DNA from 2 places in the Arthrobacter sp. TE12231 genome. Region 1 is predicted to be linked to the other one. Evidence: riboswitches for the same ligand, from Rfam matches in the RefSeq annotation. Region 1 holds a riboswitch; the other holds the start of a gene.
What was found. A riboswitch is a leader RNA that binds a small molecule or an ion and turns the genes downstream of it on or off. The one in region 1 is predicted to bind thiamine pyrophosphate.

Region 1 (4,204 bases):
CACTACGTTTTTACGCAGTGTTGCCGCAACGACTTCCGGAACCGTGCCCCACCATCCTAGCGGGTGTGCGGGGCGGGTTGGGTCAGGCGTGCAGTCTCGGCGCGTCGAAGAAGTGCACTTCGTAGCGTGAGGACTGCCGGAAGGCCAAGGCCATGGCCTCCCGCTCGCCGGCGGAGGCCTGCCGGGCCGCCGCGTCGGTGTACGCAATCGCCTGCCGGGTCGCGGCGGCAAAGTCCTCATCGGCGTACGTCCGCAGCCAGTCGGCGTAAGGGTGCGCTGCGGGGGCGCCGCCGGCCAGGAATTCACGGTGCAGGGTGGCCCCGACTTCGGCGTAGAGCCAGAAGCACGGCAGGGCTGCCGCCACGAGCACGCCGTAGCTGCCCGAGACGGAGGCGGCCAGCAGGTGGTCCACGTAGGACTTCGTGACCGGGCCCAGACCGGCCGCCGCGGGGCGGGTGCTGAGCCAGGAGCGGTGGAGCTCGGACTCGACCTCAAGGCAGGTCTGCGCCGAGCGGGCCCAGAACAGTTGTTCGGCCTCGGTGGGGGCGAGGGCGGCGGCGCGGGCCAGGACCCGGGAGTAGCCGTTGAGGTAAATGGCGTCCTGGGCCAGGTAGTAGGCGAACTCGTGCTCGGGCAGGGTGCCGTCGGCGAGTCCGCGGATGAAGTCCAGGGCATAGATGGCGTCGAGATCGGCCGCGGCGCCATCGCGCAGAGCCGCGGCGAACTCGCCCTCCGCGGGGGTCTCCGCCGGCCCCTGGCTGTGCTGGCTGTGCTGAGAGCTCGTGCGGTCCTGCACGTGATGGAAGTGATGGACCGGGCCGTTGCCGGTGCCGACGTCCAGGGCCGAGGCTTCGCGGAGCGCACCCAGCAGCCACGGCTTGACCTCCCGCAGTGCGGCTTCCCAGTTCCCCACCCGCGCCTGCACCGTGGCCATGGCCGAGGACAGGGAGCAGCCGGTGCCGTGGCTGTTGCGGGTGGCGATCCGCTCCCCCGGCACCACCACGGTCTCCTGCCCCAGCAGCCCTACGGTGTTGACCAGCGCATCCGGGCAGCCGTCCCCGGCACTATCCCCGGCACCATCCCCGCCGGGGAGGTGTCCGCCCTTGACCAGGACGGTGGTGCCGGTGAGGGCGGCCAGGCGCTTGCCCTGCGCCAGGGCTTCCGCCCAGTTTGCCGCGACGGGTTCCTTAAGCAGGATGGCCAGCTCGGCAAGATTCGGCGTGATGAGGTCCGCCAGGGGCAGGAGGGCCTGCAGTGCCGCCTCGGCGGATTCCTTCAGGAGCCGGTCGCCGCTGGTGGCCACCATTACCGGGTCCAGGACCACGACGGCGGGTCGCACCTTTTCCAGCCAGGTGCGGACGGCGTCGATCACCGCGGCGTCACCCAGCATGCCGATTTTCACGGCGTCGATGCCGATGTCGTCGCTGATGGCGTCCAGCTGCGCCGTGAGGAACTCTGCCGGAGGAACGTGGACGGCGCGCACGCCCTGGGTGTTTTGCGCCGTCAGGGCCGTGATGGCGGCCATGCCGTAGCCGCCGTTCGCCGCGATGCTCTTCAAGTCCGCCTGGATCCCTGCGCCGCCGGACGGGTCCGAACCGGCGATGGCCAGCACCCGGGGAATGCGCAGCGGCGCAGACGGCGCGGAGGGCAGAAAATTGGGAGGCAGAAAAGCGTCGGGCAGAAATTCAGACGGATTCACTGTTGCGGACAAGTCAGACATCCCTTCGCCGGTGCTAACCGGACAGGTTCAACGGGTCTGGATCTCAGCCGGCCCGATGCGCGGCACCCCGTGTCAGTGGTCAAGCCTAGCCGCTGTCCCGGCGCTGGCCTGTTAACGGAGAAGCGGGCCCGGGCCGGAGCGGACGTATTGTTACGCCCGCTCCGGCCCGAACCCGCAATCCACACAACAGCCCGACCGGTGGCGGAAGGGATCAGCCGTGGAGGACTACAGCTCCGATGCCGGCACGCCGACCCCGAGGATGATCGGCTCGTTGCCGGCCGGGATGGCCGGCCTGGCCGCGGCGGGAGCCTTGGCCTCGTGAACCGAGCCGGCCGCGGCCGGCCGTGTTGCCTCGCGGTGCTCCACGGAGGTCTCGTTGGCTGCACCCTGGGCGCGGCTGGCGCTCCGGTTGCGGCGCCCGCGGCGGCCGCGCGTCGTCGTGGTTTCCGCTGTCCGTGAAGCCGGCGCCTCGACGCGCGCCGGCTCGGATGCGGCCGTGGCCTGAGTCTCGTGCTGGGCCTGGGCGGCCGCCTGCTTGCCGGCCTGGGCCTCAGCCTCGCCCAGGTTGGCGAAGGCCTCGGTCAGCAGGTCCAGGGTCAGGGACGGCTCCGGTGTGCCCTCGGCGTGCTCGACGAACGGCAGGGCCACCTGCTCACCGCCGAACGTCAGCACAGCCGCGGGACGGCCGGCTGCCTCTTCCGTGGCGGCGAGCTTCGTGACGGCGTCGACGGCGGCCTGGCGGGCCCCGGCGTCGCTGGCTGCAGCCGCTTCCCCGTCGTGCAGGTGCGCGGCGTGGGCCGCGGCGGCGATGTTCGCCAGCGCGGCACGGGTGGCTTCAGCCTTGGCATGGCGCTCGGCCTCGGTGGGCTCGGCGTGGACGGCGGCCGGTGCGGACTCCGGGCCCTGGCCCCGGCCGCGGCGACGGCTCTTGCGTTCGGTGCGGGCGGCAGGCTGGGCCTCGGCGCGCGGGACGTAATGCTCGGCAGCGACCGTGTTGGCCCGGCGGTGCTCGACGGGTTCGTCGTGGGTGACGATGCCGCGGCCCGCGCAGGCTTCACACTGTTCGCCGAAGACTTCCAGCAGCCCGGTGCCCATCCGCTTGCGGGTCATCTGCACGAGGCCCAGCGAGGTCACCTCCGCCACCTGGTGCTTGGTGCGGTCCCGGCCCAGGCACTCCACCATGCGGCGCAGCACGAGGTCTCGGTTGGATTCGAGCACCATGTCGATGAAGTCGATCACGATGATGCCGCCGATGTCGCGCAGCCGCAGCTGCCGGACGACTTCCTCGGCCGCTTCCAGGTTGTTCTTGGTGACGGTTTCTTCGAGGTTGCCGCCGGAGCCGGTGAACTTGCCGGTGTTGACGTCCACCACGGTCATGGCCTCGGTGCGGTCGATCACGAGGGACCCGCCGGAGGGCAGGAAGACCTTCCGGTCCAGGGCCTTGTGGATCTGCTCGTCGATGCGCCAGGCAGCGAAGATGTCCGTGTCCTTGGTCCACTTCTCGAGCCGGCCCACGAGGTCCGGCGCCACGTAGGTCACATAGGCCTCGATGGTGTCCCAAGCTTCCTCGCCGGAGACGATCAGCTTGGAGAAGTCCTCGTTGAAGACGTCGCGGACCACCTTGATGGTGAGGTCGGGTTCGCCGTAGAGCAGCTCGGGGGCGAGGATCTTCGTAGAGGTCGACTGGCTCTCGATGCCTTCCCATTGCGCGCGGAGCCGGTTGATGTCGTGCGTCAGCTCTTCCTCGGACGCCCCTTCGGCCGCAGTGCGGACAATGACGCCCGCGTCCTCGGGCAGGCGGTCCTTGAGGATCCGCTTGAGGCGGTTGCGTTCGACGTCGGGCAGCTTGCGGGAGATGCCGGTCATGGAACCGCCGGGCACGTACACCAGGTAGCGTCCGGGCAGCGAGATCTGGCTGGTGAGCCGGGCGCCCTTGTGGCCGACCGGGTCCTTGGTGACCTGGACCAGGACGGAGTCGCCGGACTTGAGCGCGTTTTCGATCCGGCGCTGCTTGCCTTCGAGGTTCACTGCATCCCAGTTCACTTCGCCGGCGTACAGGACGGCGTTGCGGCCGCGTCCGATGTCCACGAAGGCAGCTTCCATGGAGGGCAGCACGTTCTGGACCTTGCCCAGGTAGACGTTGCCGATCAGGGAGTCCTGCTGGGTCTTGGAGACGAAGTGCTCGGCCAGGACGCCGTCTTCCAGGACGGCGATCTGGATTCTGTCGTCGCGCTGGCGGACGATCATCTGCCGGTCCACGGATTCACGGCGGGCCAGGAACTCGGCTTCGGTGATCACGGTGCGGCGGCGGCCGGTGTCGCGGGATTCGCGGCGGCGCTGCTTCTTGGCCTCGAGGCGGGTGGAACCCTTAACCGAGGTGACGCGGTTGTTGACCGGGGCTTCGCTGATGGCCCGCGGCGCGCGCACGCGGGTCACGGTGTTGGGCGGATCGTCGTCTCCCCCGCCGGTCAGTTCCAGGTCCTG
Region 2 (4,204 bases), 1.5 Mb from region 1:
TTGGCGTCCACGAGCTCCGTCAGCCGCAGCCGCTCCAGGAGCTCGTCCACACGGTCCTCGCCGTAGCCGAGGTGGCGGGGCCCGAACATAAGTTCGTCGTGGACCCTGCCGGTGACAAACTGGTGCTCGGGTTCCTGGAACACGGTCCCGATCCTGGCGATCAGCTGCTGGGCTTTCCACCGGTACGGGTCGGTCCCGGCGCCATCACCTACGCGACCGATGGCGCAACCACTGAGTTCCGTCGTGGCGGAGACCGTCCCCGCCACGGGGCGCAGGAGGCCGGCGAGCGTCAGTGCCAGGGTCGACTTGCCCGAACCGTTCTGCCCGGTGATGGTCAAGGCCTCTCCGGCACGGACCCGGGCCATGACCCCGGATTGCACGGGGCGCGGCGCAATCGTGCGGAAACCCTGGCGCAGTCCGGCCCGCCGCGGCCGCTCGCGGGAGACCGCGAGGGCGTCCGACGAGAGCAGGAGCTGCCCGGAGGCCGGGGCGGTCCGGGAACGTGTTGCGGGCACGTAGCCGGGCACCCAGACGCCCGCACCGATGAGCATGTCCCGCGCCTCGGCCAGGACCTGGTCCGGCGGCCCGTCAATCAGGACCGCGGAGTCCGTGGCGGACCCGGGCTGCAGCACCACGATCCGGTCCACGAGGTCCTTCCAGACCGCCACCCGGTGCTCCACCACCACCAGGGTGGCGCCGGTCTTGTCCAGGCAGCGGCCAACGGCGTCGCGGACTTCCAGGACGCCGGCGGGATCCAGGTTGGCGGTGGGCTCGTCGAGCAGCAGCAACCCCGGCCGCATCGCGAGGATCCCGGCGAGCGCCAGGCGCTGCTTTTGGCCGCCCGACAGCGCCGACGTCGGGTGGTCCAGCGGCAGCCTGCCCAGCCCGACGTCGTCGAGCGCCTCGCGGACCCGCGGCCAGATCTCCCCGGCCGGGACAGAGAGGTTTTCGGCGCCGAAGGCGACGTCGTCGCCGAGGCGCGAGAGCACCACCTGGGTTTCCGGGTCCTGCTGCACGAGCCCGGCGCGGCCGCGCTGTGCACGGGGCGCAGCGCCATCGATCAGCAGGCTGCCGGTCTCGTCGGATTCTTTGGCGTCGCCAGCCTCCCCCACCGCGCCGTCCCCGAGCACACCCGCCAGGGCGTGGAGCAGGGTTGATTTGCCGGCGCCGGACGGGCCCAGCAGGAGCACGCGCTCCCCCGGCCGGATGTCCAGGTCAAGTCCGCTGACCGCAGGCCGGAGCCTTCCGGCGTGCCGCCAGCCCCAGCCGCGGGCTGTGACGGCGGCCGGGCGTACGCCTGGTGAAGATGTCATGAGTCGCCTGTGCAATTCCAAGAGGGCCGTTCCGGAGTGGGTGCAGGAACGTGGTTCAGGAGAAGACAGGCTCCGTGGCGGCCTTGCGGGAGGCAAAGGAGCCCAGCACGCCGGTCTTGGCCAGGCCGCGGGTGGCGAGCCAGGACAGTCCGCCGGCAATCACGGCGCCGGAGATGGTGGTGAAGACGATGTAGGCGAGCTTGTCGCCGGCTTCGTAGGCAATGTTCCAGCCCCACGGCAGGAAGGAGTCGTTCAGGCCGCAGAAGAGGCCCGCGCCGGCTCCGGCCAGGAGGGACACCGGGAGGTTGAACTTCTTGTAGAGGAAGGCCGCGAACACCAGTTCCGCGCCGAGGCCCTGCAGGACTCCGGAGATCAGGACCGTGGTGCCGTACTGCGAGCCCATGATCAGCTCGCCCGTGGCCGCCACCGTCTCGCAGAAGAGGGCTGCCCCGGGCTTGCGGATGATGAGCATGCCGAGCACTGCCGGGATCATCCATCCGCCGGCGTAGAGTCCGCTGAGCGGCGGGTAGATCGTGTTGACCGGGGTGGAAATCAGGTTCGCGCCCTGATCCCAGGCCCAGAAGATGACGCCCCCGGCGACGGCGATCAAGGCGGCAACCACAATGTCCACCACACGCCAGTTGTAGGTGCGCCGGGCCGATGAACGGCTGCTGGAACCATGCTGTGCTGAAATATCTGTCATGTCGTCCTCCTGAGGAACAGGAGGGGAGGGTGCTCCGGCCGGCCTCGGCTTCCGCCGCCCTCCGCGCACCCTGAGAACTCGACTCCCTTGCGCCGGTACTAACCGGATCAGGTTCGAGGGTCTGCGGCTGTCCGCACTCTCAGCGCCCACCACTGGTTTCCCCGGACTCTTCCGGCGATGCCCGACGGCGGCGCTCCCCTGTCGTAATTATTTCGCCCTTGTGGGCTGGCTCAGTTTACACCCGAACGGCCCGGGTTATCAGTGGAGTGCTGTCACAATCCGCGGCCTGCCCCAGGCGCACCCCGCGGCCGGGAAGAGCCGCTTGGTAGAGTCGACGTGTCGGCCCCCGGACCCGCGAGCGGGCGGCCTTGTCGCCCACCGGAAAGCTGGACCATTTTGACGCACACACCGGCCACGCCAGATCCCTCCGCCGAGTACGACCCGGACTCGAGCGAGCCGCAACCGCACGGTTCCCTGGCGGCGCTCATTGGCCGCGTGCTGGCCGAAATGGATGCGCTCCAGTTCGCATCGTTCAGCAAGGACGATGCCCTGGACCTCGGGCTGCTCCTGGTCGAACTGGGCAGGCAACGCTCGCTGCCCATCGCCGTCGACATCACCAAGGGCGAGCAGGTGCTCTTCCACGCGGCGCTGGACGGCGCCACTCCGGACAACGAACGCTGGATCAACGCCAAGAAGCGCACGGCCCAGCGCTACGAGGTCCCGTCCCTGCTGGTGGGCCTCCGGGCCCGCGCTGCCGGCGGAAGGATCGAGGACAACGCCTGGTTCGATCAGATGGAGTTCGCCGCCCACGGCGGAGCGTTCCCCATCTACGTGCGCGGCACCGGTGCCGTAGCCGTCGTGACTGTCTCCGGGCTGCCGCAGAAGGCAGACCACGACCTCGTGGTCGAGGCTTTACGGACGGTCCTCACGCCGGGAGCTTAGGCGGCGGCGCCGTCCGCGCGCGGCGTCCTCCGGGACAGCCGGATCAGCGCAATCCCCACCGCCGTGAACCAGGCCCACATCAGGATGCCGTACACCAGGTAGACCTCCGGAACGGCGAACCGGAGTACCTCCGCCACCACGCCAACCGCGCCCGCGGCCACGCCGAGCCAGGCCACCGCACGGGGCAGCACGCCCTTGAGCATGGTCAGCGACATCAGCAGGATGCCGAGCGCGGACAGGACGCCGACGGCGGCAGGCGTGTTGTTCTCGGCGATCAGCGCCTCCGCCGCGGCGGCATAGCGGAGCCGGGCATCGGCCCCGGCGGTGCCGATCGCGTTCGCGTAGCTGTCACTGAGATTGACCAGGATCATCGATCCGCGGCTCGTGACCGGAACGGCCAGGAACAGCGCCCACGGCAGGGCGCCGATCACCGTGGCCATGAGGGCCAGGCTCTTGTTCAGCGGGGCGAGTGCCACGAAGAGGGTCACGAATACCAGAACCGGAAGAATGTTGGGCACGGTCCACAGGAGTTGTTCGGCGACGTAGACCGCCGTGTGCCCGGCGATGAACTCGAGGGTTTCGGCACCGCCGTGGATCGGTGGCGGGGCAATGGCGTCCAGAACCACTGCCACGATCAACAACGCCACGAACGCGACGGCGGAGATTCCGGCCCAGAAGTAGAGTTGCCGCCAGCTCTGACTGTCCGCCGCGGCGCCCCGGGCATGGCCGAGCGGGCGGGTCCGGGGCTGTTCCATGCTCAAAAGTACGTCCGGCGGGCGAGGCAATACAGGGGCGTTGGCCCTGTCTGGATGCCCGGGCAAGGAACGCTAGGCTAGGGGCAGCCCTGTTTCCTCCCTTAAGGAGTTACGAAGAATGAACCTCTTCATCAAGCTGCTCGGCACCGGCGTCAGCCTCCTGGCCGGTTACGCCGGCGCCAAGCTCGTTGACACCGTCTGGGAGAAGTCCACGGGCAGCAAGCCGCCCACGGACAACGACGACGTCCCCACCACGCTGCACCACGCATTGGCGTTCGCGCTGATCTCGGCCGCGGTCAGCACCGTCATCCAGGTGCTCGCCAACCGCGGCACCCAGCGCGCGATCACCCGCTTCGCCAAGACCCAGGACGTCGTCTAACGAGGGCATTTCAAGGACGTTGACTAGCTTGGCTCGACGAGCAGCTTCCTGATCTCGGTGAGCTTGGCTTCGGACTCTTCGAGGCGCAGGCGGAGTCCTTCGACCGTACCCG

Region 2: another riboswitch for thiamine pyrophosphate. It lies ahead of ACVWYS_RS00250 (ECF transporter S component); the one in region 1 lies ahead of ACVWYS_RS06895 (bifunctional hydroxymethylpyrimidine kinase/phosphomethylpyrimidine kinase).

The regions. Positions count from the first base shown of each region.
Region 1 is NZ_JBSSFS010000001.1:1,512,813-1,517,016, reverse strand. It holds gene ACVWYS_RS06895 (bifunctional hydroxymethylpyrimidine kinase/phosphomethylpyrimidine kinase) at 83-1,720, opposite strand; TPP riboswitch at 1,703-1,800, opposite strand; gene ACVWYS_RS06890 (Rne/Rng family ribonuclease) at 1,946-4,204, opposite strand, start outside.
Region 2 is NZ_JBSSFS010000001.1:59,548-63,751, reverse strand. It holds gene ACVWYS_RS00255 (ABC transporter ATP-binding protein) at 1-1,313, opposite strand, end outside; gene ACVWYS_RS00250 (ECF transporter S component) at 1,369-2,016, opposite strand; TPP riboswitch at 2,083-2,226, opposite strand; gene ACVWYS_RS00245 (heme-degrading domain-containing protein) at 2,413-2,958, shown strand; gene ACVWYS_RS00240 (DUF4386 family protein) at 2,955-3,713, opposite strand; gene ACVWYS_RS00235 (DUF4235 domain-containing protein) at 3,832-4,092, shown strand; gene ACVWYS_RS00230 (ion transporter) at 4,116-4,204, opposite strand, start outside.